Regions from separate parts of the Paraburkholderia sp. ZP32-5 genome, predicted to be linked through region 2. Evidence: riboswitches for the same ligand, from Rfam matches in the RefSeq annotation. Region 2 holds a riboswitch; each other region holds the start of a gene.
The links. A riboswitch is a leader RNA that binds a small molecule or an ion and turns the genes downstream of it on or off. The one in region 2 is predicted to bind cobalamin.

Region 1 (10,076 bases), 250 kb from region 2:
CGCGGCTCCGACCAGATTGCCCTGCCGGTCGATCGCGAACGTCTCGACGCTCACCTGCGGCGGCACAATCTCGCGCGCGACAGCCAATGCCCGCTGACAGACGATATCGCCGAGCGGCACCTGCTGCGCGTGGGCCAGCGCAAGCGCCTGCTGGCTCGTGTTGGCCGCGCGCATCGCCGCTTGCAATGCGTCGTCGGCGCCATGTGAAGCAGCCCATCCCGCGAGCTGCTCGAGGTCGATGCTCGAATTGCGGCTGTGCAGATCGAGATGCCCCGCCGCGAGTTTGCTGAGCTTGCCGAAGCCGCCGCAGATGCTCAGCCGTTCGACCGGCGCGCGCTTCATATGCTTGAGCACCGCGCCGACGAAATCGCCCATCTCGATCAGCGCGATATCGGGCAAACCGTAGTGCGCGCGCATCGCATCTTCGCTGGCGTTGCCGGTGCAGGCGGCCACATGCAGGTAGCCGTTCGCGCGCGCGACGTCGATGCCCTGATGGATCGACGCGATATACGCCGAACACGAGAACGGCCGCACGATGCCGGTGGTGCCGAGTATCGACAGTCCGCCGAGAATGCCCAGGCGCGGGTTCATCGTTTTCAGCGCCAGTTCCTCGCCGCCTTCGACACCGACCGTCACTTCGAAACCGCCGCCGTACCCATGCCGCTCCGCGAGTTCGCTCAGGTGCCGGGTCATCATCTGACGGGGGACGGGGTTGATCGCCGGCTCGCCGACCGGCAGCGTCAACCCGGCGCGCGTGACGGTGCCGACACCAGGCCCCGCGCGAAAGATCACGCCCGGCTCGGCCACGAGACGCACGCGCGCGAACACGACCGCGCCGTGAGTCACGTCGGGGTCGTCGCCGGCGTCCTTGATCGTGCCCGCTTCCGCGATTCGCTCGCCTTCTGTGCTGCCCTCAAACAGCCGGCAGAACGTGAGTCGCATCGGCACATGCTGGCCCTTCGGCAACACGATGTCGGCGACCTCGCTGACCTCGCCCGCCAGCAGCAGACGCGCGGCCGCGAGCGACGTCGCGGTTGCGCAACTGCCGGTCGTGTAGCCGCTGCGTAGCGGCGCCGGTTGTTCGGGAGTCTCTTCGCGCATCACGAATCGGCCGATGAAGTCGCCGGCTTCACTACTTCGAGCAGCGTAATCGGCAACGCCTGGCGCCATGTATCGAAGCCGCCGAGCGGTTGTGCATGCGCGAGCGCGATACGCGTCAACGAGCCGCCATGCTGTTCGCGCCACGCGGCCAGCACCGCTTCGCCTTGCAGCGTGACCGCGTTCGCGACGAGCCGGCCGCCGTCGCGCAACTGTTCCCAGCAGGTCTCGAGCACGCCGGGCTCGGTCACCCCGCCGCCGATAAACACCGCATCCGGCGCCGGCAGCCCCTGCAACGCGGCGGGCGCGTGGCCGGCCACCAGTTGCAAACCCGGCACGCCGAGCGCATCGCGATTCTGTTCGATGAAGCGTTGCCGCGCGTCGTTGGCTTCGATTGCGATCGCACGGCAACTCGGGTGCGCGCGCATCCATTCGATGCCGATCGAGCCGCTGCCCGCGCCGACGTCCCACAGCAATTCGCCGGGAGCGGGTGCGAGACGCGCGAGCGTGATCGCGCGCACGTCGCGTTTGGTCAACTGGCCGTCGTGGATAAATGCGTCGTCGGGTAGGCCGCTGGTCAGCGGCAGACGCGGCGCGTCGGCCGCCGCGCGGCAGTCGAGCGCGATCAGATTCAGCGCGGCCAGTTCGCCGGCCGACCATTGATCCGCGCGGCCATCGATGCGCCGTTCGAACTCGCCGCCGAGATGTTCGAGCACGCTCATCCGCGTCGCGCCGAAACCGCGCGCGGCGAGTGCCGCCGCGAGCGCCGCGGGCGTGTGGCCATCCGCGCTTAGCACGAAGATGCGCGCGCCGTCATGCAGATGCGTATTCAGCGCGGCCAGCGGCCGACCCACCAGCGACACGGTCGCGACCTCCTGCAACGGCCAGCCGAGCCGCGCGGCCGCCAGCGATAACGACGACGGCGCCGGCAGCACGCGTAGTTCGCCGACCGGCAACTGCCGCGCGAGCGTCGCGCCGACACCGAACAGCATCGGGTCGCCGCTCGCGAGCACGCACACCGGCTGAGGACGCTCGGCGAGCAGCGGCGCGAGATCGAACGGACGCGGCCACGCGGCGCGGCGCGCGGCCAGACGCGCGGGCAGCATCGCCAGATGCCGCTCGCCGCCATACACGACCGACGCGTCGAGCAAAGCACGCCGCGCAGACCGTCCCAAACCGGCGAAACCGTCGTCACCAATACCCACTACGGTCAGCCAGGGCTGCATGCATTCATCCTCATCGGGGCTCGTCAAAAGTGTGCCGAGCCACGCCAGTCAAAGCGTCCAGCCTCGTGGCGCGGTTCGAAAAAAGGCATAATACAGCCGCCGGTGCCCTTCGGGGCCGAAGAGGGAACACAGCAATGATGTGGCTGCCCCCGCAACTGTATGCAGCGAGTCCGTCTGCTCTACGCGCCACTGGTTTGACCGGGAAGGCTGCGACGGACCATGACCTGCGAGCCAGGAGACCTGCCGGCGAAACTGTTCGTGCCAGCCAACATCGGGCGGGGTGTACCGATGCCGCAGCAAAGTCCGCAATGCGGCTTGCTCGGGCCGTCGCGCGACGCTATATCCGGTGTCCGTCTTGAATCGAGCTTTGCCCTCCACTGCTTTACCCGATGCAGCCACGCCGCCGCGCGCTTCCGCGTGTCCGGGGCTGCTGCGCATCGTCGCCGCGCGCGATGGCGGCATCTGCCGGGTCAAGCTGCCGGGCGGCGTGCTGAGCGCCGCGCAGGCGCGCGCGATCGCCGCCGCGAGCACGCGGCACGCGAGCGGCGTGATCGAGCTGACCAATCGCGCGAATCTGCAAGTGCGCGGTGTGCGTGAAGGGCATGAGGCTGCGTTGAGCGCGGCGTTGATTGACGCGGGGATGGGGCCGGCTTCGGGTGCTGCGTACGCAGGGGCGTCCCCTTCTTCTGCTTCTTCCACGACGGCAAGCGACGCAAACCACGTGAATGCCGCGCTCAGTTCCGCCGACGACGTGCGCAACGTGATGATCAGCCCTGCCGCTGGCCGCGACCGGCACGCGCTGATCGACACCACGCCGCTGTGCACCGAACTGCTCGCGCTATTGCAAAGCGATGCGCGCTTCGCGGCGTTGTCGCCGAAATTCGCGCTGCTCGTCGATGGTGGAGAACGGCTCGCGCGCGTCGATCATCCGCACGACGTGTGGCTTGCGGCATCGGTTGACGAAGATGGGGTGCGCTTCGTGTTCGGCCTCGCTGGATGCCCAGGGCCGGCAACAAACACCAACGAATCGCCTGATGACAACGCGAACGGCACCGGCGCACTCGCCGCGATTGCTCCGTCACAGGTGCCCGCGCTCGTGCGCGCGTTGCTGCACACGTTCCTCGATCTCGCCGCCGCCGACACGACCCGCATGCGCGACCTGCTCGCCATGCATTCCGCCGACACCTTGCTGTTGCACGCGCAACGCTACGTCAACTTCCCGCTCACGCGCGACGCAACGCTGCGCGACTGGCGACGAGAAAATCCCGCCGACGCATCGCTGCGCCTCGGCGCCCATGCGCAACACAACGCGAACCTATCGCACGTCGGCGGCCAGCCACCGCTCGGCCGTCTTGACGCGACCACGCTGAACCGCCTCGCCGACCTCGCGCAACGAAATGGCAACGGCACGCTACACGTCACGCCGTGGCAAAGCGTGCTGCTGCCCGATATCCCGACGCAAGCCGCCACCGCCGTGCTAACGGAATTGATCTCGCTCGGCCTCGCCTGCGATGCCGCACAACCGATCGCGCATCTGATCGCATGCGCCGGTTCGAGCGGCTGCGCGAAAGGCCTCGCCGACACCAAGAACGACGCACTGCAACTCGCCGCGCAACTGCCCGCCGATGTCGACGTGCATCTGAGCGGCTGCGCGCGTTCGTGCGCGGCTGCCCATTGCGCGCCGTACACGCTGCTCGCGGTCGAACCCGACCGCTACGACCTGTATCGCCGCGACGGCTGCGCCGGATTCGGCCGGCGCGTCGCGTCCCAACTGACCATCGACGAGGCCGCCGCCCTGCTCGCGCGCCTCGCCCGGAGCTACCCCGATGCTTGATTACATTCGCGACGGTCAGGAGATCTATCGCCAATCTTTCGCGACGATCCGCGCGGAAGCCAACCTGTCGCGCATTCCGGCCGACCTCGAAAAACTCGCGGTGCGCGTGATTCACGCGTGCGGCATGGTCGACGTGATCGACGACCTCGCGTTTTCCGACGGCGCCGGCAGTGCCGGCCGCCATGCGCTCGCGTTCGGCGCGCCGATCCTGTGCGATGCCGGCATGGTCGCGCAGGGCATCACGCGCGCGCGGCTGCCCGCGAATAACGACGTGATCTGTACGCTCACTCACGCGGACGTGCCCGCGCTCGCACGCGACATCGGCAATACCCGCTCGGCTGCCGCGCTCGAATTGTGGCGTCCGCGTCTGGCCGGCAGCGTCGTCGTGATCGGCAATGCGCCGACCGCGCTGTTCCATCTGCTCGACCTGCTCGACGCCGGCGCGCCGAGGCCCGCGCTGATTCTCGGCTTTCCGGTCGGCTTCGTCGGCGCGGCCGAATCGAAGGCGGCGCTCGCCGACAATAGCCGCGGCGTGCCCTATGTGGTCGTGCATGGCCGGCGTGGCGGCAGCGCGATGGCCGCCGCCGCGGTCAACGCGCTTGCGACGGAGGTCGAATAAATGACGCGGCACATGACGCCCGCAGGGCGGCTGTTCGGACTCGGCGTCGGCCCCGGCGACCCGGAGTTGATCACGGTGAAGGCGCTGCGTTTGCTGAAGGCGGCGCCGGTGGTAGCGTACTTCGTCGCGAAGGGCAAGAAGGGCAACGCGTTCGGCATCATCGAAGCGCATCTGCACGACGCGCAGCAGCATCTGCCGCTCGTCTATCCGGTCACAACCGAAGCGCTCGAGCCGCCGCTGTCGTATGAGGCGATCATCGCCGACTTCTACGACACCGCCGCCGAGGTCGTCGCGGGCCATCTCGACGCGGGCCGCGACGTCGCGGTGATCTGCGAGGGCGATCCGTTCTTTTACGGCTCGTACATGTACCTGCACGACCGGCTGGCCGCGCGCTACGAAAGCGAAGTGGTGCCCGGCGTGTGCTCGATGCTCGGCGGCGCGGCGGTGCTCGGCGCGCCGCTCGTGTATCGCAACCAGAGTCTGTCGGTGCTGTCCGGCGTGCTGCCGGAGGACGAACTGCGCCGCCGTCTCGCCGACGCGGATGCCGCCGTCGTGATGAAGCTCGGCCGCAATTTCGACAAGGTGCGGCGCGTGCTCGACGAACTTGGTCTCGCCGGGCGCGCGCTATACGTCGAACGCGCGACGATGGGCAATCAGCGCATCGTGCCGCTGGCCGACGTCGATCCGATGGCGTCGCCGTATTTTTCGCTGCTCGTCGTGCCGGGGCAAAAATGGCAAGGATGATTGCGCCGGCCATCGTGATTCTCGGAGCGGGAGCGCTGGAGACCGCGCGGCGGATTCAGGCGTTGTATGTCGGGCGAGGCGCGCCTGGCGATCGAACGCGCTGCGACATCCATGCGCTGCAAGGCCGCGTCGATGCCGATATCGCGTACACCGAACTCGGCGCGCATCTGCGTGAACTCTATGCGCGCGGCACGCCGATCGTCGCGTTGTGCGCGGCCGGCATCGTGATCCGCTGCCTCGCGCCGCTGCTGTCGAACAAGGGCGCGGAGCCGCAGGTGCTCGCGGTCGCCGAGGACGGCAGCGCGGTCGTGCCGCTGCTCGGCGGGCTCGCGGGCGTCAACGTGATGGCACGCGAGATCGCGGCGGCGCTCGCCGTCGCGCCGGCGATCACGACGAGCGGCGAGTTGCGCTTCGGCACCTGCGTGCTTAATCCTCCCGATGGCTATGTACTCGCCGACATTGGCCAGGGCAAGCGCTTCGTGTCGGATCTGCTTGCTGGGGAAAGCACACGCGTTGAAGGAGACGCGCCGTGGCTCGATGATGCACAACTGCCGCGTTCCGAGTCCGCGCGTCTTGCGATTCGTGTGACGCCGCATGCGTGGGATGGTCGCGCGGATCAGTTGGTGATTCATCCGCGCAGTGTGGTGGCGGCGATGACGAATCGTGTCGCCCGCGACGCGCGCGCCGACGATGACGCAAGCGCCGTGGACGATGCGAATACGCGTGACGATGCTGGCACGGATACAGCCACCTCAACTGCCACGCGCATTGCCACCCGCATCGCCACGCAAGTGCGCGCGGCGCTGCACGCACACGATCTTTCGCCGCTTTCGCTCGCGGCCTTGCTCGCGCCATCCACGAGCATGACCGACTCGTCGCTCGCCCAAGCCGCCGCGCTGCTCGACGTACCGCTGCGCTTCGCGCATGCAGGCACCGAAGGCAGCGAACCGGATGCAGCCACCCTGCTCCACGCCGCGCTACACGTCCCGCACGAAACGCTTCCGGCCACCGCCGAAAGCGACATCGCCCTCGCCGTCTCCCCACTCGCGATCGATCCCGCGACGATCGGCCGGGCGCGCGGTCGCCTGACCGTGATCGGGCTCGGCCCGGGCAGCGCCGAACTGATGGCGCCCGCCGCGCGCACCGCGTTGAACGAAGCCACCGATATCCTCGGCTACGACACCTACGTGAAAATGGCCGGCCCGTTGCGTGCGGACCAGCGCGTGCACGGCACCGACAATCGCGAGGAAATGCAGCGCGCGCGGCACGCATTCGAACTCGCGAGCGAGGGCCGTGCGGTCGTGATGGTGTCGTCCGGTGACCCTGGTGTGTTCGCGATGGCGGCCGCGGTGCTCGAAGCGCTCGAAGCGTCGCGCGACGACGCCTGGGCCGCCGTCGAACTATCGATCGTGCCAGGCGTGTCGGCCGCGCTCGCCACCGCCGCGCAAGCCGGCGCGCCGCTCGGCCACGACTTCTGCATGCTGTCGCTGTCCGACAACCTGAAGCCGTGGACGATCATCGAAAAGCGCCTGCGTCACGCGGCCGAAGCCGATCTCGTGATGGCGTTCTACAACCCGATCTCGCGCGCGCGGCCGTGGCAGCTCGACAAGGCGCTCGATATCGTGCGGGAATATCGCGCGGCGTCGACCGAGGTGGTGCTCGGCCGCGACATCGGCCGGCCCGGCGGCACGCTGCGCACACTGACGCTCGGTGAAATCCGTTCGTCCGATGTGGATATGCGCACGATGGTGATCGTCGGTTCATCGCTGACGCGGCGGTTTGCTTGCGGCGACAACGGTACGCAATGGGTCTATACCCCGCGCTGGTACAAATGAACGCGTGAGCACACGGTAGCGTGCTCACGCGCAATAAGCGCAATGCCCACGCATGCGCTCACGCCACCTTCAGATCCTCCACCGCCCGCTGCCTGACACCAAGGTCGTCCCACAACTCCGGATGACAGGTGAACACCAGAATCTGATGGCGCGTGGCCGCGTCGATCAGCGCGCGCTTGATCGCGTCGCGCCGCGCGGCATCGGTATGCACCGCCGCATCGTCGAGCATCAGCAGCGTCGGCCGGCCTGACGCCTGCAACAGATCGGCGTACGCGAGCCGCGTCAGGATGCCGAGCTGCTCGCGCGTGCCGAAGCTCAGCGCATCGAGCAGTTCGGCGCGGCCGCCGCGATCGAGCGTCGCGGGGCTCAGATCGTCGCCGAGCGCAATGCTCGATTGCGGAAAAATCCGCTTCAGGTAGTGGCCCAGCCGCTCGGTCAGCGGCGCGCGCAACTGCGCGAGCGCGGCATCCCGCTCGTCGACGAGCACTTCGTCGAGCAGACTCAGCGCGCTCGCTCGCAGGCTCAGTTCGTCCTTGCGGCGCGTCGCCTGTTCGATCTGCGCTTCGAGCGCGGCGAGCCGTTCGCCGAGACCGGACGCGCCCATCGTCTCCAGCTGGCTGCGCAGTTCCGCGATCCTTAGCTGACGCTCGCGCTGCTCGCCGCGCGCGAGTTCAGCCGACGCGAGATAGCGCTTCGCCTCCGCCGCCGGATCGTCCAGACGCGCGGCTTCCAGTTCGCGCTCGCGTTCACCGCGCTGATTCTTCAACGCATCGACCTTCACGCGCTGTTCGACGATATTCGCCTGCCATTGCGCGCGGTTGCGACGATACGCGTCGTCGGCGAGCTGCGCTTCCTTGCGCTGCAACTGCGCGGCCAGCGACTCGGCCTTCGCAAGCCCGCTCGATTGCGTCGCGGCCGCCTGCTCGCGCACCTTGCGCGCGGCGTCCAATGCATCGCGCGCGATATCGGCGTTGCGGCGCGCATCGTCGAGCGGCAGCGCGGCGGACACGTCGGGCAGACTCGCGAGCCGCTCGCTCGACGCTTGCACACGCGCTACCGTCGACGCCAGCGCCGCGCGCAATGCGTCGATGCCCTGTGGCGCATGCACGCCGAGAATCTGCGCGTACTGCTTCTGTTGCGCGACGAGGCTTCTCCATTGCTCGTGGCGCGCCTGCGCATCGCCCGCCGATGCAACCCCGAGCATCTGCAACGCCTGCGCATGCCGCGCTTCGAGCGTCGCGAGTTCCGACAATTGCGCAGCCAGATCGGAGACGCCCGGAACGATCCGCAACTCGCCAAGCTCGCCGAGACCGATGCGCTTCTCTTCATCGACACGCAGCACGCCGGTGCCGCTGATCCGCTGATCGCCGACGCTGACCTCGCCGTTCAAGCGGTATTCGATGCGCGTCATTGCCGCTTCGGTGCGCGCGCGCAACACGGTCAATTCAGCATCGAGTTTGACGAGCCGCTTTAGTTGCGCCTCGTCGATTTCAAGCGCTGCCGCATCGCGCGTGGCCTGCAATACCGCCGCATTGGCCTTGTCCGCGTCGGCGATCGACGCGTCCAGCCGCTTGCTCTCCGTGCGATAAAACTCGATCTGATTGCGCAGATCAGCGGCCGTGACGGCCGCGTTCGCGAGTTCGAGCGCGCGGTTCGCATCGGCGGAAGCCTGCTCGAATTGCGCGACGCTGTTGTCCGCTTGCGCATGCGCGCTCTGTGCGGCAGCGACTTCGGCACGTAGAACGTCGAGCTGTTCGCGATCGCGCGCAACCGCGGCTTCCAGTTCGAGCGCGCTTTGCTCCTGCTGCACGGATAGTGCCAATTCAGCCTCGCTCGCAAGTAACGATTGCGCGAGCCCCTGCACACCGCGCTCAAGCTCCGCGACCGTTACCGCGCGCTGCTGTGCAAGCGCGGCCTTCTGCTCGTGAAGCTCCCACGGACGTCGGCGCTCGGCGTCGTCGAACGCTTCCTGCTGCGTAGCAAGCCTCGCGATGTTGTCATCGAACTGTTGCCGCTGCTGTTGCAGTTCGTCGCGGCTCGCGCTCAGCTCGGCGAGGTTTTGTTCGGCTTGCGCGAGCGGCCCGGTCGATTTCTGCGTGCGCGCAGTCAACAGTTGCCGCAATTCGCGCTGCACGGCCGCGATCAATGCGTCTTCGCCGGCTGCTTCGCGGCCACCCGACAGTTGCGTAAGCGCCTCACGCAGATACTGCGCCGCATGTCCGGTCGAATCGCGCAGATCCTGCGTGCCGCCCTGTTGCACCCACAACAGACCCGGCACGCCGGCATTCTCGGCCTTCATCGGCCCGCGCGCGGCGCGCGAAAAGCCAAGCAGCGCGGCGAGCCTGTCTTCCGCTTCGTCCTCGCTGAACACGCTCTGACCGATGCGCAGTTCGCAGCGCTGACGCGACACGAACTGCTTGGACAGACGGCACATCAGCCCATCCAGCTCGAAGCTCACATCGACCGACGGCTGGCCGCTCGCGAGCCCCCATGGCAGCAGGTCTTTCAGATGCGACGCCTTATAGCGTTCGAGAAACACCACGCGCACCGCTTCGGCGATCGTGCTCTTGCCGGCCTCGTTCGGTCCGGTGAACAGATTGAGGCCCGGCTGCAGATCGTCGATGACGATCTGTCCGCTGAACTGCCTGAATTCCTGAATCGCAATACGTTGCAGCTTCATGCGGACCTCGCTTCGCGCGCAAGCTCGCTGTGTTGGGTCG
Region 2 (10,076 bases):
ACACAGCAGCGACACGAACGCCGGTGTGACGATCTGCGCGGCGCCGTCGAGAATCGCGTCCTCCACCTGCTTGCCGTGCTCCAGGTGCCAGTTGATGTTTTCGATCGTGACCGTCGCGTCGTCCACCAGAATCCCCACCGCGAGCGCGAGGCCGCCCAGCGTCATGATGTTCAGCGTCTCGCCGAGCGCGGACAGTGTCGCGATCGAGCCGAGAATCGCCAACGGGATCGACGTGGCGATGATGATGGTCGAGCGCCAGCTACCGAGGAACAGCAGGATCATCAGGCTGGTCAGCACGGCCGCGATCACGCCTTCGCGGGCCACGCCGGTAATCGCGGCGCGCACGAACAGCGACTGGTCGCCGATCGGCTTGATCTCGAGATTGTCGGGCCATGAGGCTTTCGCGGCGGCGATACGATCCTTGACGCCGGAAATGATGCCGAGCGTCGATACCGAGCCGTTCTTCAGCACCGACATCAGCACCGAGCGCTTACCGTCGACGTGCACGATATTGGTTTGAGGCGCGCTGCCGTCGCGGACGTTGGCGATGTCGCGGATATAGACGGTCGTGCCGTTGGCCGCCTTGATCGGCAGATCGCCGAGCGCCTTGATCTGCGACGGCGCATCGTTCAGTTGCAGCGTGTACTCGTAGTCGCCGATCTTTTCCGTGCCGACCGGCGTGATCAGGTTCTGGCCCGCCAGCGCGTTGGCGACGTCCTGCGCGGACAGACCGCGCGCCTGCATGGCCGCCGGGTCGACGTCGATCTGCACCTGGCGCGACTTGCCGCCGAACGGATAGGGGATGGATGCGCCGGCAACCGTCGTCAGAACTGGCCGCACCGCGTTCAACCCGAGGTCGCCGAGGTTCTGCTCGGAGAGCCCCTTGCCGGACAACGCCAGCTGGATGATCGGCACCGTCGACGCGTTGTAGTTCAGGATCAGCGGCGGCGTCGTTCCCGGCGGCAACTGCTTCAACTGGGTTTGCGAGACCGCGGTCACCTGCGCGTTGGCGTTACTGATGTTGACGCCCGGCTGGAAGAAGATCTTGATGATCCCGAAGCCGGCCACCGACTCGGCCTCGATATGTTCGACGTCATTGACGGTCGTGGTCAGCGAGCGTTCGAACGGCGACGTGATGCGGCCGACCATCTGGTCCGGCGGCAGTCCCGTGTACTGCCACACCACGCTGATGACTGGAATCTTGATGTCGGGAAAGATGTCGGTCGGCGTTCTGACCGCGGACAGCGGACCGATGATGAGGATGAAGATCGCCAGAACGACGAAGGTGTAGGGTCGCCGGAGGGCTATACGGACTAGGCCAAGCATGACGGTTCCAGGGCTTTGATGAGAACGTGGCGCGCGTGCCGCGCACAAGGGGCCATGCGGCGAACGTTAGCGATGTGCCTGTTCCATCCAGGCGCGGTGGTGGATTGACAATCGGGGCAGCCTGCATCGAGCGCCTGAATGCGGCTGGCTTGTTTCCACGACGGAATTCACAACGCTTACGCTGAACTTGCAAATGGCGAGCATCAGCCAGATGTAAAGTCGAAGTCGTTGTTTTAGCCACGTCGCATCGGAGCGACGGAGAATAGCGGGGGGGGACGCTTTGGGAAAAGTGGCTTTTGCACAATACTGTTGTGTGGAAACAAAATATGAATCCGTCTCTGAGAGAAAACAGAACAATGGCAAGAATCTTTCACCTCTGTACCGCGCTGGCCGCGGCGAGCCTCGCCGGTTGCACGGGCCTGAGCGCCGATGTGCACACCGGCCAGACCGACCATGCCGCCGTCGCGCTGCAAGGCGAGCAAACCTATGCGATCGCGCGCACGCAGCCGCAGCAGGACAGCGCCGATTTTCCGCAAGCCGAGAAGCTGCTGCGCGATGAGCTGACCCAACACGGTTTCGTCGATACGGCGGGCAAGCCCGCGCATTACCTGGTGTCGATGGCGTATAGCACGCGGCCGGCGTCGATCGGCATCGGCGGCAGCGAATGCGCGCCGGCCGATTGCGCGCGCGGCAGTGACGGGCTCGGTGCGATGCTGTTCGGGCGCGAGTATCAGCATGCGCTGACGCTGCGCTTCTTCGAAAACGCGAGCGGCGCGGAGCGCTACAAGGTCAGCTCGGTGTTCGTCGATCGCAACGCGGACCCGGTGCATGCGATCCCATTGCTGGTGAAGACTGCGCTGGCCAAATTACCGTTTGATGAACCGGCCGACTGGCGTGTGAAGTTCAGTGTCGACAAGGTGAGCGGCGCGACCAATGTCGAATCGATGAAGCCGCTGCAACGTTAGAACGGAACTCCGGGGTGGTCACGCGGGCGTTAGCCGTCGTCCCGTGGCCAGTGGTTTTCGAACACGCAATCGGCGAGCGGCAGACGGCTCGCCCAGCGCTCGGTTTCAAGCATCGGCTCGCTATAGAACTGGTCGACGTGGCCGAGGCACAGAATCGCGACCGGCCGCGCGCCTTCCGGCATATGCAGTAACTGGCGCACCGCGTCGACGTCGAACAGCGAGACCCAGCCGAGCCCGAGACCTTCCGCGCGCGCGGCGAGCCACATGTTCTGGATCGCGCACGCGACCGACGCCAGATCCATCTCCGGCAGCGTGCGGCGTCCGAATACATGCCGTTCGCGGCCGTCCATCAGCGCGATCACCAGCAGCTCCGCGCATTCGAGCATGCCTTCCACTTTCAGCTTCATGAACTCGTCGCGGCGCTTGCCGAGCGCATCGGCGGTGGCGAGCCGTTCGCGTTCGACGATCTCGTGTAAGACCGTGCGCAGCGCCGCCTCGGTGATGCGTACGATGCGCCACGGCTGCATATAGCCGACGCTCGGTGCATGGTGCGCCGCGTCGAGCAGACGCCGCAGCACCGCGGGATCGACCGGATCGGACACGAAATGCCGCATGTCGCGCCGTTCGTAGATCGCGCGATAGACCGCGTCGCGCTCGGAGTCGTCAAAAGGCTTCGCCATGGAAGAGTGCGGCCGTGAAAGCCGGGTTGGAGGGCCAATAAGCGTGCATATAGGTTGCCACAATCGGGCCCACGCGATAAACCGCTTCGCCGGGTGTGTCACTGTGTGCGCGCGTGGCCGAGCGCAGCGGCGTGAGTGGCGTGTCGAGCTTCGAGTAATGAAACGTATGGCCGGTCAGCGGCCCATGCGGGCCGTCGATCTGTTGCATGCCGAGCGACGTGAAGCGCCTTTGCATCGTCGCGTGACCGGGCACCAGACCGAGCATCGGTGTGCTCGCGCCGTGCGCGTCGGTCAGCGTGTCGAGCAGATACAGCATGCCGCCGCATTCGGCGACGACCGGTTTGCCGGCCGCCACGTGCGCGCGGATCGACGCGGCGCTTTGTGAGTTATTCGCGAGTGTCGCTGCATGCAGTTCGGGGTAGCCGCCCGGCAGATAGAGCGCGTCCGTCGCGTCGGGCAACGGCTCGTCGGCGAGCGGTGAGAACTCGTGCACCCCGGCGCCGAGCGCTTCGAGCAATGCGACGTTGGCCGGATAGATGAACGAGAACGCGGCATCGCGGGCCATCGCAATGCGCTTGCCTTGCAGCAGTTGCGGCAAAACTTCGGGCGACGGTGCACCGAATTCGACCGTGGGCGGCAATTCGGCAAGAGATGTGGTCGCGAGCGTATCGGCGGCACGTTCGAGCCGCGCTTCGAGATCGCCGATTTCGTCGGCCTGGTGCAGGCCGAGGTGACGATCGGGCAACGCGATTTCGTCGCTCGCGGCGATGTGTCCGCACCAGCGCAGATCGGCCGGTAACGCTTGTTCGAGCATCTGTGCATGGCGTGCCGAACCGGCGCGGTTCGCGAGCACGCCGTGAAACGGCAACTCCGGTTTGAAGTGCGCGAGGCCGAACGCGAGCGCGCCGAAGGTCTGCGCCATCGCCTGCGCGGAAATCACCGCGAGCACCGGCACGCCAAAAACGGTCGCGAGATCGGCGCTGCTCGGCGTGCCGTCGAACAGACCCATCACGCCTTCGATCAGGATCAGATCCGCTTCGGCCGCCGCCTGCGCGAGCAGGTTGCGACACGCGGTCTCACCGACCATCCATAGGTCGAGCGACAGCACCGGCGCGCCGCTCGCGCGCGCGAGGATCATCGGATCGAGAAAGTCCGGACCGGTCTTGAACACGCGCACACGCCGGCCGAGCCGCCGGTGATAGCGCGCGAGACCCGCGGTGATCGTGGTCTTGCCCTGACCCGACGCCGGGGCGCTAATAAATAGCGCGGGGCACGCGGACATTGCTCAGAACTCCACGCCGCGTTGCGCCTTCACGCCCTGCTCGCGATACGGATGCTTGATCGCGCGCATTTCGGTGACGAGGTCGGCGGCTTCGATCAGCGCATCGGGCGCATGGCGGCCGGTGACGACGACGTGCAGCATCGGCGCGCGTGCATTGATCACCGACAGCACTTCGTCGAGCGGCAGATATTCGTACTTCAACACGGTGTTCAGCTCGTCGAGGATCACCATCTGGTAATCGCCGCTTTCGATCATCCGGCGCGCTTCGTCCCAGCCTTTGCGCGCGGTCGCCATATCGGCTTCGCGGTTCTGCGTATTCCACGTGTAGCCGTCGCCCATCGTGACGAAATCGCACTGCGCGATGGCGCCGAGAAAGTCACGCTCCGACGTATGCAGCGCGCCCTTGATGAACTGCACGACGCCCAGGCGCATGCCGTGGCCGAGCACCCGCACGGCCATGCCGAACGCGGCCGTGCTTTTGCCCTTGCCGGTGCCGGTGTTGACGATCAGCAGGCCTTTTTCGACGGTCGCGCCGGCCTGCTTTTTCTCATGGCCTTCACGGCGGCGTTCGGTCATGCGCTGATGCGATTCGGGATCGGTTTTCATCGAAGGTCCTGATTGTTGGAAGCTGTTGATATAGAGGCTGCGTGAGTATCGGCATCGTCACCGGACGATGCGATCGCGACGGTGACGCCGGCGTGCACGGTCTTGCGTACGACGAGCCGGGCGAGCTGCGATGCAGTGGCAGGGTTGAGGGTTTGCGCTGCCAGCAGCGCGCAAGGCTCGCAGACGCCGTCCACGCCGAGATGCATCTGCGTGGCCGCCGACACTGAATACAGCGGCACCGCGGCGATCTGCTCGCGAGTGAATAGCCGCAGCGGCAGCGCATGACGCGCGCAGAAATCGAGCAGGCCGGCTTCGTTCGCCTTGATGTCAATCGTCGCGATCGCGCCGATCTGTTCGAACGCATGCGGCCCGAGCGCGTGGCGTACGGCGGCTTCGATATCCGCTGCGGGGGTGTGCAGGCGGCAACCGATGCCTACGCTTAGCGTTTTTGTTGAACGCTGGTGTTGTTGGGTTGGGTCGCTGAGATGACCTGCTGCTGGATCACTGGCGTCAGCAGCATGCTCGCGTTGAGCGACATCGCGTGCGAGCGCGAGCGACGCCACTGCGCCGATCACGACGATCGCAGGCGAGCCGAGCCCCGCGCGTTCGACCACGTCGGCAAGCTCACCGAGTGAAGCGAGCGCGTGACGCTGCTCGGGCCGCGTTGCCGCTTCGATCGCCGCGCAGCGCGTATCGGCGCCCATGCCGGCCGCCAGCAACGCGTCGGCGATCTCGCCGAGACGCCGCATCCCCATATAGATCACGAGTGTCATGCGCGTCGCGGCGAGCGCGGCCCAGTCCGGCTCGTCGCTGCCGGCGCCGTGGCCGGTGACGAACACCACACCCTGCGAATAGCCGCGCTGCGTGACTGGAATACCGAGCGCCGCGGGCGCGGCGATGCCCGCGGTGATGCCGTTGATCACTTCGGCATCGATACCGGCGGCCTGCAGCGCCTGCAATTCCTCGCCGCCGCGTCCGAATACGAACGGGTCGCCGCCTTTGAGGCGCGCGACGTTGCGCCCGGCCCGCAGATGCGCGAGCATTTGCGCGACGATATCGGCCTGCGGCGTCGACGGATGCCCGCCGCGCTTGCCGACATGCACGACCAGCGCATCGGCGTGCGCGAACTGCAATACGTCCGGATTCACGAGGTCGTCGACGAGCACGACATCGGCTTGCGCGAGCGCGCGGGTCGCCTTCAGCGTCATCAGTTCGACGTCGCCGGGGCCGGCGCCGATCAGCCAGGCGCGGGTCATCGCAGCGAGCATGGCGTGCGCCATGCGATGGTGGGACGAGAGAAGCGCTGCGCGATAGCGCGCGCGATGGTGCAGATCGAGTTCATGCGGTACTGCGAATCCGGGCGCGGCAACACACGTGATGGGCGGCGCTTTCCTCTGAAGTTCGGAAAACGCCACGGACGCGCGATGCCATGCTTGAACGCCTTCACATCCGTTCCCCGCGGATTCCGGCGGCCGGCGGCGCGATCGGTGCAGGTGCTGCACGCGGCGCCGCCACCGCGTCTGGCCGGTATCCGGGCTGGCGACCTCACGCGCTTTGCCTTCCCGTCCTTGACGTGGAATGACGAAGATACGCGCGAGATCGCGCGGATTCGTCGATTCACAGGACAGTGGCATCAAAAAACGCATGCGCGGCGCGCCAGAATCGAGGCGCGCGCCGCAGGTTGCTTACCGTTGCGGGGACAGCACAGGTTGAACGCATGATGCGTTGCCTGTTTCCCGTTTAACTGCACATGCGAGCGCATATGCGGGCACCAAACGCGCGCATACGATAGCACACGGGGCCTTGCCGGATAAGCGTCGGCGGCGGTTTTCATCGCGCGTGCTTTCTTGACTGGGCAAGGCTGCGGGCCTACACTCGCACGCACTTCTGGTGCTCGCCCGCGCGCTCGTGCGCGGGCAGTTAAACGGGAAACAGGGGGCCCATCTGCTCTGGAGCGGGCTAACCTGTGCTGTCCCCGCAACGGTAAGCGAAAAGCGGTGCAGGCCTTACGGCCGTGCGCCGCGGAGCCGGCTTCGATGTCCACGCGCAAGGCCGCGTCGGCATATCACCACTGGGCGAGAAACCACTCGGCCGGGAAGGGGAAGCGGCGCTTTCGCCAGCCCGGATACCGGCCCGAAGATGCAGGACGTACGCCGCGGGGATGCGGCGGCGCGTTCATGACTTCACTTTGCTTTCTGTGTTTCCGGGCGTTTTTGCGCGTGTCGTGTCTCCGGGCGTTTTCCGTGCGCTTTCCATGTCGCGGACAACGCCGTTGCTGCTGGACCGACACGCGAACCGACCGGCGCACCCATGCAACGTCTACCGATGGACCTCACGATGCAAACTCAATTGCGCAAGATTCCCGTCACGATCGTCACGGGCTTTCTCGGCAGCGGCAAGACCACGCTGTTGCGGCACATTCTTCAGCATGCGGAGGGCAAGCGCATTGCGGTGATCGTCAACGAGTTCGGCGAACTCGGCATCGACGGCGAGATCCTGAAGGGCTGCGGTATCGGCTGCGATGAAAACGGCGTCGAAACCGAAGGGCAATTGTATGAACTGGCGAACGGATGCCTGTGCTGCACCGTGCAGGAAGAGTTTTTCCCGGTGATGGAAAAGCTCGCCGAGCGTCGCGGCGAGATCGATCACGTGCTGATCGAAACATCCGGCCTCGCATTGCCGAAGCCGCTGGTGCAGGCATTCAACTGGCCGCAGATCAGAAACGGCTTCACCGTCGACGCGGTGGTAACCGTGGTCGATGGACCGGCCACCGCCAGCGGCCAATTCGCCGACAATCCGCTCGAAGTCGATGCGCAGCGCAAGGCCGATCCGAATCTCGATCATGAATCGCCGTTGCATGAGCTGTTCGAAGACCAGTTATCCGCCGCGGATCTGGTGATTCTGAACAAGACCGACCTGCTCGACGATGCGCAGCAAAGCGCCGTGGAAACGTTGATCCGTGACGAGATTCCGCCGCAGGTCAAGATCGTGCGCGCGCATAGGGGTGAGCTGGATCTGCACACGCTGCTGGGTCTCGAAGCCGCGTCCGAGGAAACCATCCATCTGCGCCACGATCATCACGGTTCCGCCGACGATCCCGATCATCATCACGACGAGTTCGATTCGGTCGTCGTGCAAGCGAGCGTGCCGTCGCGCGAAGCCGCACTCGCCGCGTTGCAGACGCTGGTCGAAAACCACACGATCTACCGCGTCAAAGGTTTTGCGGCGTTGCCGGGCGCGGCGATGCGGCTCGTGATCCAGGGCGTGGGCCGCCGTTTCGACAGCTATTTCGACCGGCGCTGGCAGGCCGGCGAAGGCGGCGACGGCTATTCGAGCCGCTTCGTGCTGATCGGCGAAGACCTCGATCAGTCCACCTTGCAGCAGGCATTCGACGCGGCGCTCGGCGCGACGTCGAACGCTGCCGCGTAACGGGCGCGCGACCATGCATCTGTTGCGCACGACGCCGGGCGGCTTCGTCGACGATACGCAGGGCGTGATCCGTATCGATCAGCAGCCCGCCGATATCGTCGTGCTCAGTTCCGCGGATACCACACTGTCGCTGCTCGCGAGCGTCGTGCCGCGTCTCGGGGATGGTTTCCCGAGCGTGCGGCTCGCGAACGTCACGTATCTGCGGCAGCCGGCCTCGGTCGATTTCTATGTCGACGACGTGCTGCAGCATGCGCGCGTCGTGGTGGTCGATCATCTTGGCGGCGAAGCGTACTGGCCGTACGGCATCGAGCAGGTCGTCGCGCTCGCGCAGCGCAAGCAGCAAACGCTCGCGATGTTTTCCGGCGACTTGCAGGAAGATCCGAATCTGCTCGCGCGCAGCACCGCGAGCGCGGAGTTGTGCCAGCAGTTGTGGCGTTATCTGCGCGAGGGCGGCCCGCAAAATGCGGAGGCATTCCTGCGCTGCATCGCGTATCGCGCGCTCGACTGGGGACGCGAGCCGGAGCCGCCGCGCGCATTGCCCGCCGCGTCGCTATATCACCCCGAGCGCGATATGCCGACCATCGCTGACTGGCAGGCGCGCTGGCGGCAGGATGCGCCGGTGGTCGCGATTCTTTTCTACAAGGCCCATCTTCAGGCCGCCAATACCGCGGTGTTCGATGCGTTGATCGACGCACTCGATGCGCAAGGGCTCAATCCGCTGCCGCTCGCGATTACGTCGCTCAAAGATGCGATGAGCCGCGAAGTCGTGCAATCGCTGTGCGCGCAACATCAGGCGGCGTTGGTGCTCAATACGACCGCGTTCGCGGCGTCCGCGATCGATGACCCGGAACCGCTCGCGCTGGCCGGCGACGCGCCGGTGCTGCAGGTGATCCTGAGCGGCGGCAATCGCGAAGACTGGCTCAAGGACAACCACGGCCTCAATTCGCGCGACATCGCGATGCATATCGCGCTGCCGGAGGTGGATGGCCGCATCATCACGCGCGCGATCAGCTTCAAGGGGCTTGCGTATCGTTGTCCGCACACCGAGGTCGACGTGGTGCGCTATCAGCCGGACCTCGAACGTGTGCGTTTTCTCGCCGAGCTGAGCGGCCGCTGGTGCCGTCTGCGTTCGCTCGATAACGCGGACAAGAAACTCGCGCTGATCCTCGCGAACTATCCGATGAGCGAGGGTCGTATCGGCAATGGTGTCGGGCTCGATACACCGGCGTCGGTGGTCGGCATTCTGTCGATGCTGCGCGACGAAGGCTATCGCGTGGCCGAGTTGCCTGAAGACAGCGATGCGCTGCTGAAGAAGCTCACCGAGGGCGTGACCAACGACCCCGTCGTGCGCGATCTGCGGCCGGCGTTGCAAAGCCTCGCGCTCGACGACTATCTCGCTCATTTCAATGCATTGCCCGCGAGCGTGCGCGATGCGCTGAACGCGCGTTGGGGCCGTCCCGAGCAGGAACCGACGCTGCGACGCGGCCGCTTCATGATCGCGGGCTGGCGCTGCGGGCAGGTGTTCGTCGGGATTCAGCCTTCGCGTTCGCGCGAGCAGGGCGATTACGCGAGCTATCACGACGCGGAACTGGTGCCGCCGCATGCGTATCTGGCGTTTTACTTCTGGCTGCGTCACCAGTTCGGTATCGACGCGGTCGTGCACGTCGGCAAACACGGCAATCTCGAATGGCTGCCGGGCAAGAGCGTCGCGTTGAGCGACACATGCTGGCCCGATCTGATTCTGGGACCGCTGCCGCATCTGTATCCGTTCATCGTCAACGATCCGGG
Region 3 (10,076 bases), on a different contig from region 2:
GGGCATCGGCACCGTGCCCCATACGCCCGTACTGCCATCGAGAATCTTGTGCTTCAGATACGCGGCGGCGTCCGCGTGCCCCGCATATTTGACCGCGACATCGTGCAGCGCCGGCCCCATGAACGGGCGCGTGACCGAGTGGCAACTCATGCAGTTTTTCTGCTGGGCGAGCGCGAGGCCCGTCGAGGCCTCGGCATGGACGGCGGGACTGGCGGCGCTCAATGTAATGGCGAGCGCAACAGCGGCTGATCCGGCTGCATACGACATCGATTTCATTATGGTCTCCGCCGGTGCGGATGCCCGGCTCGTGGTGCACGCATTATAAGAGCAAAGGGGCGCACGGATTTTCGTGCGCCCCCTGGCGTTTTTGCGTAGATTACGGCGGCCTGGATGAATTGGTTTGGAAGCCCATGACGCTGACTCTCGCTAGCTGCTAGTACTACCCGCTTCCGCTCTCGACCCCGTTGCCGAGCTTGATCACCCCGTCACCGCTCCCCGGTTCGCCGGCTGCGCGAGCGCGAAATATTTCGCCATCACACCGCGCGTATAGCGCGGCTTCGGCGCCTGCCATGCGGCGCGGCGGCGCTGCAGTTCCGCGTCGTCGATATTCAGTTGCAACCGCAGCTTGTGCGCGTCGATCGTGATCGAGTCGCCTTCCTGCACCAGCGCGATCGTGCCGCCGACGAACGCTTCCGGCGCGACGTGCCCGACCACCATCCCCCAGGTGCCGCCCGAGAAGCGGCCGTCGGTGATCAGGCCGACCGATTCGCCGAGCCCCTTGCCGATGATCGCCGACGTCGGCGCGAGCATCTCCGGCATGCCGGGGCCGCCTTTGGGCCCGAGGTAGCGCAGCACCACGACGTCGCCGGCGACGATCTTGTCCGCGAGGATCGCTTCGAGCGCGCTCTGCTCGTCGTCGAAGACGCGCGCGGGGCCGGTGATGACCGGGTTCTTCAGGCCGGTGATCTTGGCGACCGCGCCGTCCTCGGCCAGGTTGCCCTTCAGGATCGCCAGATGGCCTTCCTTGTAGAGCGCCTTGTCGATCGGGAAGATCACCTGCTGGTCGGCGCGCGGCTTCGACGGTACGTCCTTCAGCTCGTCGGCGAGCGTGCGGCCGGTGATCGTCATGCAATCGCCGTGCAGCATGCCGGCGTCAAGCAGGATCTTCAGCACCTGCGGAATGCCGCCGGCCTTGTGCAGATCGGTCGCGACATACTGGCCCGACGGCTTCAGATTGCAGATCACCGGCACTTTCTTGCGCATGCGTTCGAAGTCCTCGATCGTCCATTCGACTTCGGCCGCATGCGCGATCGCCAGATAGTGCAGCACCGCGTTGGTCGAGCCGCCGGTCGCCATGATCAGCGCGACCGCGTTTTCGATCGACTGCTTCGTGATGATGTCGCGCGGCTTCAGGTCCTTCTTCACCGCTTCGACGAGCACGCGCGCCGATTCGGCGGCCGAATCGACTTTCTCCTGATCGGGGTTCGCCATCGTCGACGAATACAGCAGCGACATGCCGAGCGCTTCGAACGACGAACTCATCGTATTGGCCGTGTACATGCCGCCGCACGAACCGGTCGATGGGCAGGCGTTGCGCTCGATGCCGTCGAAATCCTCCTGCGACATGCGGCCCGCGGTGAATTCGCCGACCGCCTCGAACGACGATACGATCGTCAGATCGGTGCCCTTCCAGTTGCCCGGGCGGATCGTGCCGCCGTACACGTAGATGCCCGGCACGTTCATGCGCGCGAGGCCGATCATGCCGCCCGGCATGTTCTTGTCGCAGCCGCCGATCACGACCACGCCGTCCATCCATTGCCCCTGCACGCAGGTCTCGATGCAATCGGCGATCACTTCACGCGACACCAGCGAGTACTTCATGCCCTCGGTGCCCATCGACATGCCGTCCGAGATCGTCGGCGTGCCGAAGGTTTGCGGATTCGCGTCGGCCTGTTTGATTGCGACCACGGCCGCGTCGGCGAGGCGCTGCAGGCCCGCGTTGCACGGCGTGATCGTCGAATGGCCATTGGCGACGCCGATCATCGGCTTGTCGAAATCTTCTTTCTGGTAGCCGAGCGCGTAGTACATCGAGCGGTTCGGCGAGCGCGCGACGCCTTGCGTGATGTTTTTCGAACGACGGTTGTATGCCATGGGGAAGCTCCAGTCTGTCTGTTCTGTTCGTGATCCGCGCCGCGCGGGTGCCGCGCCGGCGCGGCCGGGAGTGAGCCGGGGTGGGCAGGTCGGTGCGTCGATGAGTGCGCCGGCGGGTTCGGCGGCGGCGCACCCGTTCAGTGTAGTGCCGCCGCGCTTCGCGTAGAGGCGGTTTTGCGTGCCAAGTGTCGCGTGTATTATTCGCGGCTATCTGAGTCGTAAAATATATTAATCATGCTGCCGACGATTCCCGACCTACGCCAGTTGCGCTATTTCGTCACCGTCGCCGAGGAAAAGCACTTCGGGCGCGCGGCCGTGCGTTTGTCGATGACGCAGCCGCCGCTGTCGCAGGCGATTCGCGCGCTCGAAGAGACGCTCGGCGTCGAACTGTTCGCACGCACCAAGCGCTCGGTCGAACTGACGGCGGTCGGCGCCGATCTGCTGCCCGAGGTGCAGCGCCTGCTCGCGGCCGCTGAAGGGCTGCGGCCGCTCGCGCAAAGCCTCGCGCGCGGCGAGGCGGGCGTGTTGTCGCTCGCGTTCGTGTCGACTGCGGACTATGGCTTGCTGCCGCTGCTGCTGCGCGATTTCGGCGTGCGTCATCCGCGTGTGCGGCTCGAACTGACCGAGGCGACCAGCGACGTGCAGGTCGACGAACTGGTGGCCGGGCGCCTCGACGCGGGCCTCGTGATCGCGCCGCTGCCGCCGCGGCATGCCGCGCGACTGTCGTGGCTGCCGATCGCGCGCGAGCCTCTGGTGATCGCGATGTCGACGGAGATGGCGCAGCGCGTGCCGGGCGCCGCCGGCAACGCTGACCCACAGCCAAACGCGGATACCGCCGAATGGCTCGACACCCCGGTCAGCCTGCGCGATCTTGCCGACGTACCTCTCGTGATCTTTCCAAGGCGTCTCGCGCCAGGCTTTTATGACATCATTATGGATTGCTACGGCGTCGCGGGCCTTACGCCGCGCATCGGCCAGGAGGCGATCCAGATGCAGACGATCGTCAGCCTCGTGTCGGCCGGCATGGGCGTCGCACTGGTGCCGCAATCGTTGCGTAATCTGCGCCGCACCGGTGTCGTGTACCGTCCGCTGTCGGAGTCTGTGCCGGCGATCGAGACGGGCCTCGTCTGGCGCACGGACGAGGTGAGTCCGGTGCTCGCGGGCTTTATCGAGATCGTGCGTGCTCATGCCGCGACGGTCGCGGCGCGTGCGTAGCGGCGCGTGCCGAAGGCCGTCGTCGATCGCGTCGAGTGTGCCGCCGTCAAACCGCTTCTGAACCTGAACTGCCCATAACTACCCGATGCTCATTCACCCCAATTTCGACCCCGTCGCCATTCATCTGGGGCCGCTCGCCGTGCGCTGGTATGGCCTGATGTATCTCGTCGCGTTCGTCGCGGCGATCGTCGTCGCCCGGCTGCGGCTGCGTTTGCCTTACGTTGCCGCGCAAGGCTGGACCGCCAAGGATATCGACGACATGCTGTTCTACGGCGTGCTGGGCACGATTCTCGGCGGCCGCCTCGGCTACGTGCTGTTCTACAAGGCGAGCTTCTATTTCGCGCATCCGCTGGAAATCTTCAAGGTGTGGGAAGGCGGCATGTCGTTTCATGGCGGCTTTCTCGGCGTGACGTTCGCGATGGTGCTGTTCGCGTTTCAACGCAAGCGTTCGTGGCTGCAGGTGACCGACTTCGTCGCGCCGATGGTGCCGACCGGACTCGCGGCGGGACGCCTCGGCAACTTCATCAACGGCGAGTTGTGGGGCCGTGTGACCGATCCGTCGTCGCCGTGGGCGATGCTGTTTCCCGGCGCCGCGCCGGATGACGCCGCGTGGCTCGCCGCGCATCCGCAGCAGGCCGTGCAATGGCATCTGAACGAAGTGTTCGCGCAATATCACCTGCTGCCGCGGCATCCTTCGGAGCTGTATGAAATCGCGCTCGAAGGCTTCGTGCTGTTCTTCGTGCTGATCTTTTTCTCGCGCAAGCCGAAGCCGCTCGGCGCCATTTCGGCGATGTTCCTGATCGGCTATGGCCTCGCGCGTTTCACGGTCGAATTCGCGCGCGAGCCGGACGATTTCCTCGGCTTGCTGGCGATGGGCCTGTCGATGGGCCAATGGCTGTCGCTGCCGATGATTCTCGCGGGCATCGGCCTGATGGTGTGGGCGTATCGCCGTGGGCGCCGCGAGCCGGCGCAGGCGGTCAGTGCAAGCTGACGGGCGAGCGTTCGTTCGGCACGGGTGCTGATGCTGAATTCCTGAACGAATGAAATGAAAAACGCCACGGCATGAAGTCATGCCGTGGCGTTTTTATTGGTACGTTCGTCGTGTGCGTATCGATCGACGCAAGCGCGGCTCGCCGCGCGCATCACTTCATCTGCACCGACCCCGACACATTGACCGTTACCGTCGACGTGCCGCCTTCGAGCGGCATCGGCGCCATCTTCGCGTCGGTGCTCATCGTGCGCGCGCTCATCATCATGACCGGCCGCGGCATCACATTGCCGCTGTGATTCACGTTGACCTCGCGGATCGAATAGCCGCTAAAGCCGAACGCTTGCGACGACGAGGCTGCCTGCTCGCGGAACGACTTGATCGCGTCGCCCGTGAGCCGCTGCTCCGCCGCGCGCTGCGCTTCCGGCGATAGCGAGAAGCTCACGTTGCCGACCTGCATGATCGATGCCATCTGTCCGGCGAGCTTCGACGCTGCGCCGAAGTCGCGCGATTCGAGTACGACTTCGGTACGGCCGCGCCACGTCGAGATGCGTCCGTCGCGGTCCGTCGACGGGAAGATCGCAAACGAGCCGGTGCGCGCGGTCACGCCGGTGACGCCGCGCGCTTTCTGCAAGGCCGCGTCGGCGCGCTGGTTCAGCGTGGCCGTCAGCGAAGACGGATCGTTCGCTTCCTGCTCGAAAAACAGCGTGATATCGACGACGTCCTGCGGCACCTCCGCGCTCGCTTGCGCATTCAGCGACAGAACCCCCGAAGGCTGCGGCATCACGCCCTGCGCGCGAGCGAGGGTTGGGGTCAGCGCGAGCGCGACAGGCGCGGTGCAGGCGAGAGCGAGTGCGAGTGCCCGTGCGGCTTTTTTCGTCATTGCTGGACTCCTTGGTTGAACAGGTTGTGCTCGATTGACGCGAGCGCCGGCTTGCGGCGCGAGGTGGGTGGCCTGGGTGGGAGTGGAGATACGGATGATCGGCAGCGAGGAGATTCACACGTCCGCCGATCGCGCGGTCCTGAGTCACATGCGACTGAATGCCGAATTTGCCTTTAAGCCAGCTGTTTGGTGATGAAACGCCATTCGGCTTCGCTCACCGGTGTGATCGACAGACGGTTGCCTTTGGCCAGCACGCGCATGTCCTGCAATTGCGGATGCTCGCGCAACGCGGCGAGTGGAATCAGCGGGATCTTCTTTTTGAACACGACATCGACGAGGATCCAGCGCGGTGTTTCCGGCGACGACTTCGCGTCGTAGTACGGGCTCTTTTTGTCGAACTGCGTCGGGTCCGGATAGGCAGTGGACGACACTTCCGCGAGGCCCGCAATGCCGGGCTCGGGGCAGCTCGAATGATAGAAGAGCACACCGTCACCGACCTGCATGGTGTCGCGCATGAAATTGCGCGCCTGATAATTGCGCACACCAGTCCACGGCAGCGTGCGATGCGGTGCGTTGGCGAGATCGTCGATGCTCGCTTCGTCCGGTTCGGACTTCATCAGCCAGTAGCGCATGAATCGAATTGAACGTTAGAGATTGAACGACACGCGGGTCCGAACGGGTGCCTACGAAAAAGCGCCTGAAAAGCGGCACAAAAACAGCGCAAAAAAACGGGACCCAAAGAAAAACGGCATCGAACCGAAGTCCGATGCCGTTCCAGATAAGGTCCCCGCCTTAGCCGCTAGGCCGGCATCCTGAACCGAGGGTTCAGAATTGGTCGCAGTTAGCAACACTTCGGGTACATCAGACAGAGTGACGCGCACGCCCGTGCTACAAATTTCCGCAACCGTGCACATGGCATTGGTTCAAGGAATATATGACCTTGGCGAACCAGGCAGGGAAGCTAAACCGATAAAGCTACAACACAATCACTTAACGATTGAACTCAAATGCTTGCCGTGATCTTCTCATGTACTTCAGAAAAGTGACACACGGGTACTGCATTCGAGCCACTTCGTTGAGCACGTGACCGGTTCGAAACCGGCACGCTGCTACGCTTGCTACATGCTGTACTGTTGGATCACAGTACCTAGCTGATCGTTCATTTGCTGCATTGTACGCCGGATTTCTTCAGCGGGAAATGCTTCTCCGTGTCTTACGCTGCTTTGCAGCTTAAGCAGTTCCGATGCCAGCGACAGCGCAGCCATGACGGCAATGCGATCCGTGCCGCGCACGTTGCTCGCGCTACGAATTTTTTTCATTTCCGCGTCGACGCGCGCCACCGCTTCGAGCAGCGCGCCTTCGGTTTCCGGCGAGCACGCGAGACGATAGGGTACGTCGAGGATCGAGACTTCGATCTGCTTGGTGGTCATGCGTTTTCTCCGTGGCGGCTGACGTCGCTTTCCGCTTCTTCGCCTTCGGGATGGCCAGAGTCGAGCAGATCGAGCTGGTTATCCGGTTCGCTGCTCGCGCGTGCGCGCGGCAATTTTTCGAGAATCGCATTCAGGCGCACCTGCGCGTCGTCGATCTTGGCGGACAGTGTGTCGCGTTCGGCTTGCAGCGCGTCGCGCTCCGCGCGCAATTGCGCGAGTTCCGCACGGGTGGCCTCGACTTCGGCACGTGAGTGCGCGAGCTGCTCTTCGAGCGCGAGCCGCGCTTCGTTGTGGCGCTGGCTGATCGCAATCAGCTTGCCGATATTCTGGGAGAGTGATTCGAGTTCGGTGAGCATGTGCTGCGTCCTCTAAAGACATCGCATTTTAGCGCGGAATATTACAGGTTCCGACAATTGTCTCGTTTCGAGACGTAACAACATCGCTTCTTGCACGCTTTTTCCCGACCATAAGATAAAAAACACGTCACCCGCCGGACAATAGCCCGCGTTTTACGGAACGGCTATTCGCGGGCACGCTTTCTTGACGCCCATCGAGGCCGCTCCTAAACTTGCCGCACTCTGGTGCTCGCGCGCGCGTTTCCGTGCGCGCAGTTAAACGGGAAGCAGGACGCGCGGGGTGTCGAACACCGCGGACGCGAACCTGCGCTGCCCCCGCAACGGTAAGCGACCGCATGTTCACATGCAGGTCGGTCCTGAACGCAGGTTCGAAGCTTAACTTGCGAGTGTGCCACTGCGCGTCACGCGTGGGAAGGCGGGACCGATGCGTCGCAGCCCGGATACCGGCCAGAGGGAGAGCACGTCGCCCATCAGAACGTCAAACAGGGGGGACGTCTCGTTACGCGTCGGCCTGCGGGGAAGCGGGCCGCGCCCGCCACTCACAGGAATATCATCCGATGCAGTCCCCCATCGCCCGCGCGGCGTTGCTCGCGTTCGCGAGCCTGCCGCTCGTCGTGCATGCGCAAAGCGCTGAACCCGCGGCTTCGGCGTCCGCCGTGCCGGCCGGCGCTTCATCCCCGTCTTCATCTTCGTCTGTCACTGCGGCAACCGCTCCCACCGATGCGAACCTCGCCGCCGCCGAAGCGGTCACCGCACTTGCGCCGATCGTCGTGACCGCCGAACGCGGACCGCAAGCGCTCACCGATGCGATTCCGCAAACCGCGCAGTTCGATCAGCAGGACATCGCCGACACCACCGCGACCGATCTGCCAGGCCTGCTGCAACTCGCGCCCGGCGCGCAGATCACGCGCAACGGCGGCCCCGGTTCGAGCGCGAGCCTCTCGTTGCGCGGCGCGTCGGCGACGCAATCGCTAGTGTTGATCGACGGCGTGCGCGTCGATTCGGTGAGCCTCGGCAGCGCGCAGATCTCGCAGATTCCGCTCGATCAGGTCGATCATGTCGAAGTCGTCAACGGCAACGTGTCCGCGTTATACGGATCGGGCGCGATCGGCGGCGTCGTGCAGGTGTTCACGAAGGACGGCGGCGATCATCCGCCGCGTTTCAACTTTTCAGTCGGCTACGGCAGCTATCACACGCAGACGCAAACGCTCGGCGCCAACGGCGCGCTCGATCGGGATGGCCGCACGACCTTCAGCATCACACTCGCACGCACCAGGGACGATGGCTTTTCGTCGATCAACCCGAGCCAGGCGCCGGGCGCGAATCCGAATGCGAACGGCTATCTGAACGAGAGCATCTCGGCATCGCTGCGTCACAAGTTCAACGACAACTGGGATGCGGGCGTGCGCTATTTGCAGTCGAACGGCAACAATAGCTACGACAACGCGTATGGCGTGCCGACCGATCTGAACAACCTGTATAGCAAGGTGAGTCAGGTGTCGGTGTTCGCGAACGGCAGGCTGACCGACTGGTGGACCACGCACTTCACGGTCGCCCAGGGCGACGATCGGAGCGTGTCGAATACCAACGGCGTCTATAACGGCCGCTTCGATACCGACAGTCGTCAGTACACGTGGCAGAACGATTTCGCGCTCGCCGCGCATCAGAAGCTGCAGATCGGCTACGAACATCTGGACCAGAGCCTCGACTCCGATACGTTCGGCGCGCCCGAGCGTCATGTCGATTCGGTGTTCGCGGGCTATACCGCGAGGTTCGGCCGCAACCAGATTCAGGCCAATGTGCGGCGCGACCAGTATTCCGATTTCGGCGGAGCGAACAGTTACTATCTCGGCTACGGTTTCGACATCACGTCGCACTGGAAGGCAACCGCAAGCTATTCGGATGCGTTTCGCGCGCCGAGCTTCGACGATCTGTACTATCCGTTGAGCGGTAATCCATCGATCCAGCCGGAGCGCAGTCATTCCGTGGAAGCAGGCTTGCAGTACGCGTCGAATGCGCTCGGCGTGATGCGCTTGAACGCATTCCAGACGCGCTATACGAATCTGATCGACTACGTGCAGACGACTCCCGGCATCTATCTGCCCGAGAACGTCGGCCATGCGAAGGTGCAGGGGCTCGAGGGATCGTGGAGCGGTCATGTCGGCAAGACCGACGTGCGCGCGTCGCTGACGCTGCAAAACCCCGTCGATCTCGACAACGACGTCGACCTCGTGCGGCGCGCGCGACGCTTCGGCTCGCTCGCGATCAATCGCAGCATCGGCGTATGGCGCGTCGGTGGAGAGTGGATCGTCAGCGGTCCGAGCGTCGATAGCAACGGCAACCTCGGCGGCTACGGCGTCGTGAATCTGTCGGCGCGCTACAACATCACGAAGGCGTGGTGGGTCAGCGCGCAAATCCAGAACCTGTTGAACAAGGACTATGAAACGGCCTACTCGTACAACTCGCCGGGGCGCGGTGCGTATGTCACGCTCGGCTGGCAGCAGCAGTAATGCGCGCGCCGGTTCGGGCAAGCGCATGAGCGCACGCCGATGAACCAGGCGCCTGCTTCTTCGAGCACGCCGCCGCGCGCACCACTTCGCACGATGAGCGCGAAGCGCGCGGCCATGATCTGGCTCGGGCTCGCACTGGTCGCGCTGGTGGTGCTGATCGCGTCGCTCGCGCTCGGCAGCGTGCCGCTTGCGCCATCGCGCGTGCTTGCGGCATTGGCGCCGTCGCATGCATTCGATGGCGTGTACACCGGCGCGACGACCAACGATCTGGCCGGCGAAATCGTGCGCACACTGCGCTTGCCGCGCGCGCTCGCCGGCTTCGCATGCGGCGGTTTGCTCGCGCTCGCCGGCGCGTTGCTGCAAGTGTTGTTGCGCAATCCGTTGGCCGAACCGTATGTGCTCGGTGTGTCGGGCGGCGCGGCGAGCTTCGCGCTCGTCGCGATGATCGCGGGCGGCGCATGGTGGATCGTCGATGCGAGCGCGTTCGCCGGCGCGTTCGTGTCGATCCTGCTGGTGCTCGGGCTCGCGCGTCGCGAACTGTGG

Region 1: it holds a riboswitch for cobalamin, as region 2 does, so the genes downstream of both, cobG (precorrin-3B synthase) here and cobA (uroporphyrinogen-III C-methyltransferase) in region 2, are expected to answer to the same signal.
Region 3: it holds a riboswitch for cobalamin, as region 2 does, so the genes downstream of both, L0U82_RS03870 (TonB-dependent receptor domain-containing protein) here and cobA (uroporphyrinogen-III C-methyltransferase) in region 2, are expected to answer to the same signal.

What each region holds. Positions count from the first base shown of each region.
Region 1 covers NZ_JAJEJP010000002.1:1,609,217-1,619,292, forward strand. The annotation lists gene L0U82_RS25865 (cobalt-precorrin-5B (C(1))-methyltransferase) at 1-1,101, opposite strand, end outside; gene cbiE (precorrin-6y C5,15-methyltransferase (decarboxylating) subunit CbiE) at 1,101-2,324, opposite strand; cobalamin riboswitch at 2,408-2,586, shown strand; gene cobG (precorrin-3B synthase) at 2,680-4,158, shown strand; gene L0U82_RS25880 (precorrin-8X methylmutase) at 4,151-4,777, shown strand; gene L0U82_RS25885 (precorrin-2 C(20)-methyltransferase) at 4,790-5,521, shown strand; gene cobJ (precorrin-3B C(17)-methyltransferase) at 5,518-7,356, shown strand; gene L0U82_RS25895 (AAA family ATPase) at 7,415-10,036, opposite strand; gene L0U82_RS25900 (metallophosphoesterase family protein) at 10,033-10,076, opposite strand, start outside.
Region 2 covers NZ_JAJEJP010000002.1:1,356,145-1,366,220, forward strand. The annotation lists gene L0U82_RS24790 (efflux RND transporter permease subunit) at 1-1,326, opposite strand, end outside; gene L0U82_RS24795 (DUF4136 domain-containing protein) at 1,683-2,291, shown strand; gene bluB (5,6-dimethylbenzimidazole synthase) at 2,321-2,971, opposite strand; gene L0U82_RS24805 (cobyrinate a,c-diamide synthase) at 2,955-4,253, opposite strand; gene cobO (cob(I)yrinic acid a,c-diamide adenosyltransferase) at 4,257-4,859, opposite strand; gene L0U82_RS24815 (cobalamin biosynthesis protein) at 4,856-5,290, opposite strand; partial or broken gene cobA (uroporphyrinogen-III C-methyltransferase) at 5,351-6,115, opposite strand; cobalamin riboswitch at 6,365-6,650, opposite strand; cobalamin riboswitch at 6,732-7,010, shown strand; gene cobW (cobalamin biosynthesis protein CobW) at 7,197-8,288, shown strand; gene cobN (cobaltochelatase subunit CobN) at 8,302-10,076, shown strand, end outside.
Region 3 covers NZ_JAJEJP010000001.1:899,689-909,764, forward strand. The annotation lists gene L0U82_RS03825 (c-type cytochrome) at 1-276, opposite strand, end outside; gene ilvD (dihydroxy-acid dehydratase) at 478-2,151, opposite strand; gene L0U82_RS03835 (LysR family transcriptional regulator) at 2,386-3,366, shown strand; gene lgt (prolipoprotein diacylglyceryl transferase) at 3,452-4,357, shown strand; gene L0U82_RS03845 (SIMPL domain-containing protein) at 4,509-5,237, opposite strand; gene L0U82_RS03850 (EVE domain-containing protein) at 5,411-5,869, opposite strand; RNA gene ssrS (6S RNA) at 6,018-6,199, opposite strand; gene L0U82_RS03860 (cell division protein ZapA) at 6,356-6,667, opposite strand; gene L0U82_RS03865 (ATPase) at 6,664-7,023, opposite strand; cobalamin riboswitch at 7,230-7,489, shown strand; gene L0U82_RS03870 (TonB-dependent receptor domain-containing protein) at 7,581-9,533, shown strand; gene L0U82_RS03875 (FecCD family ABC transporter permease) at 9,573-10,076, shown strand, end outside.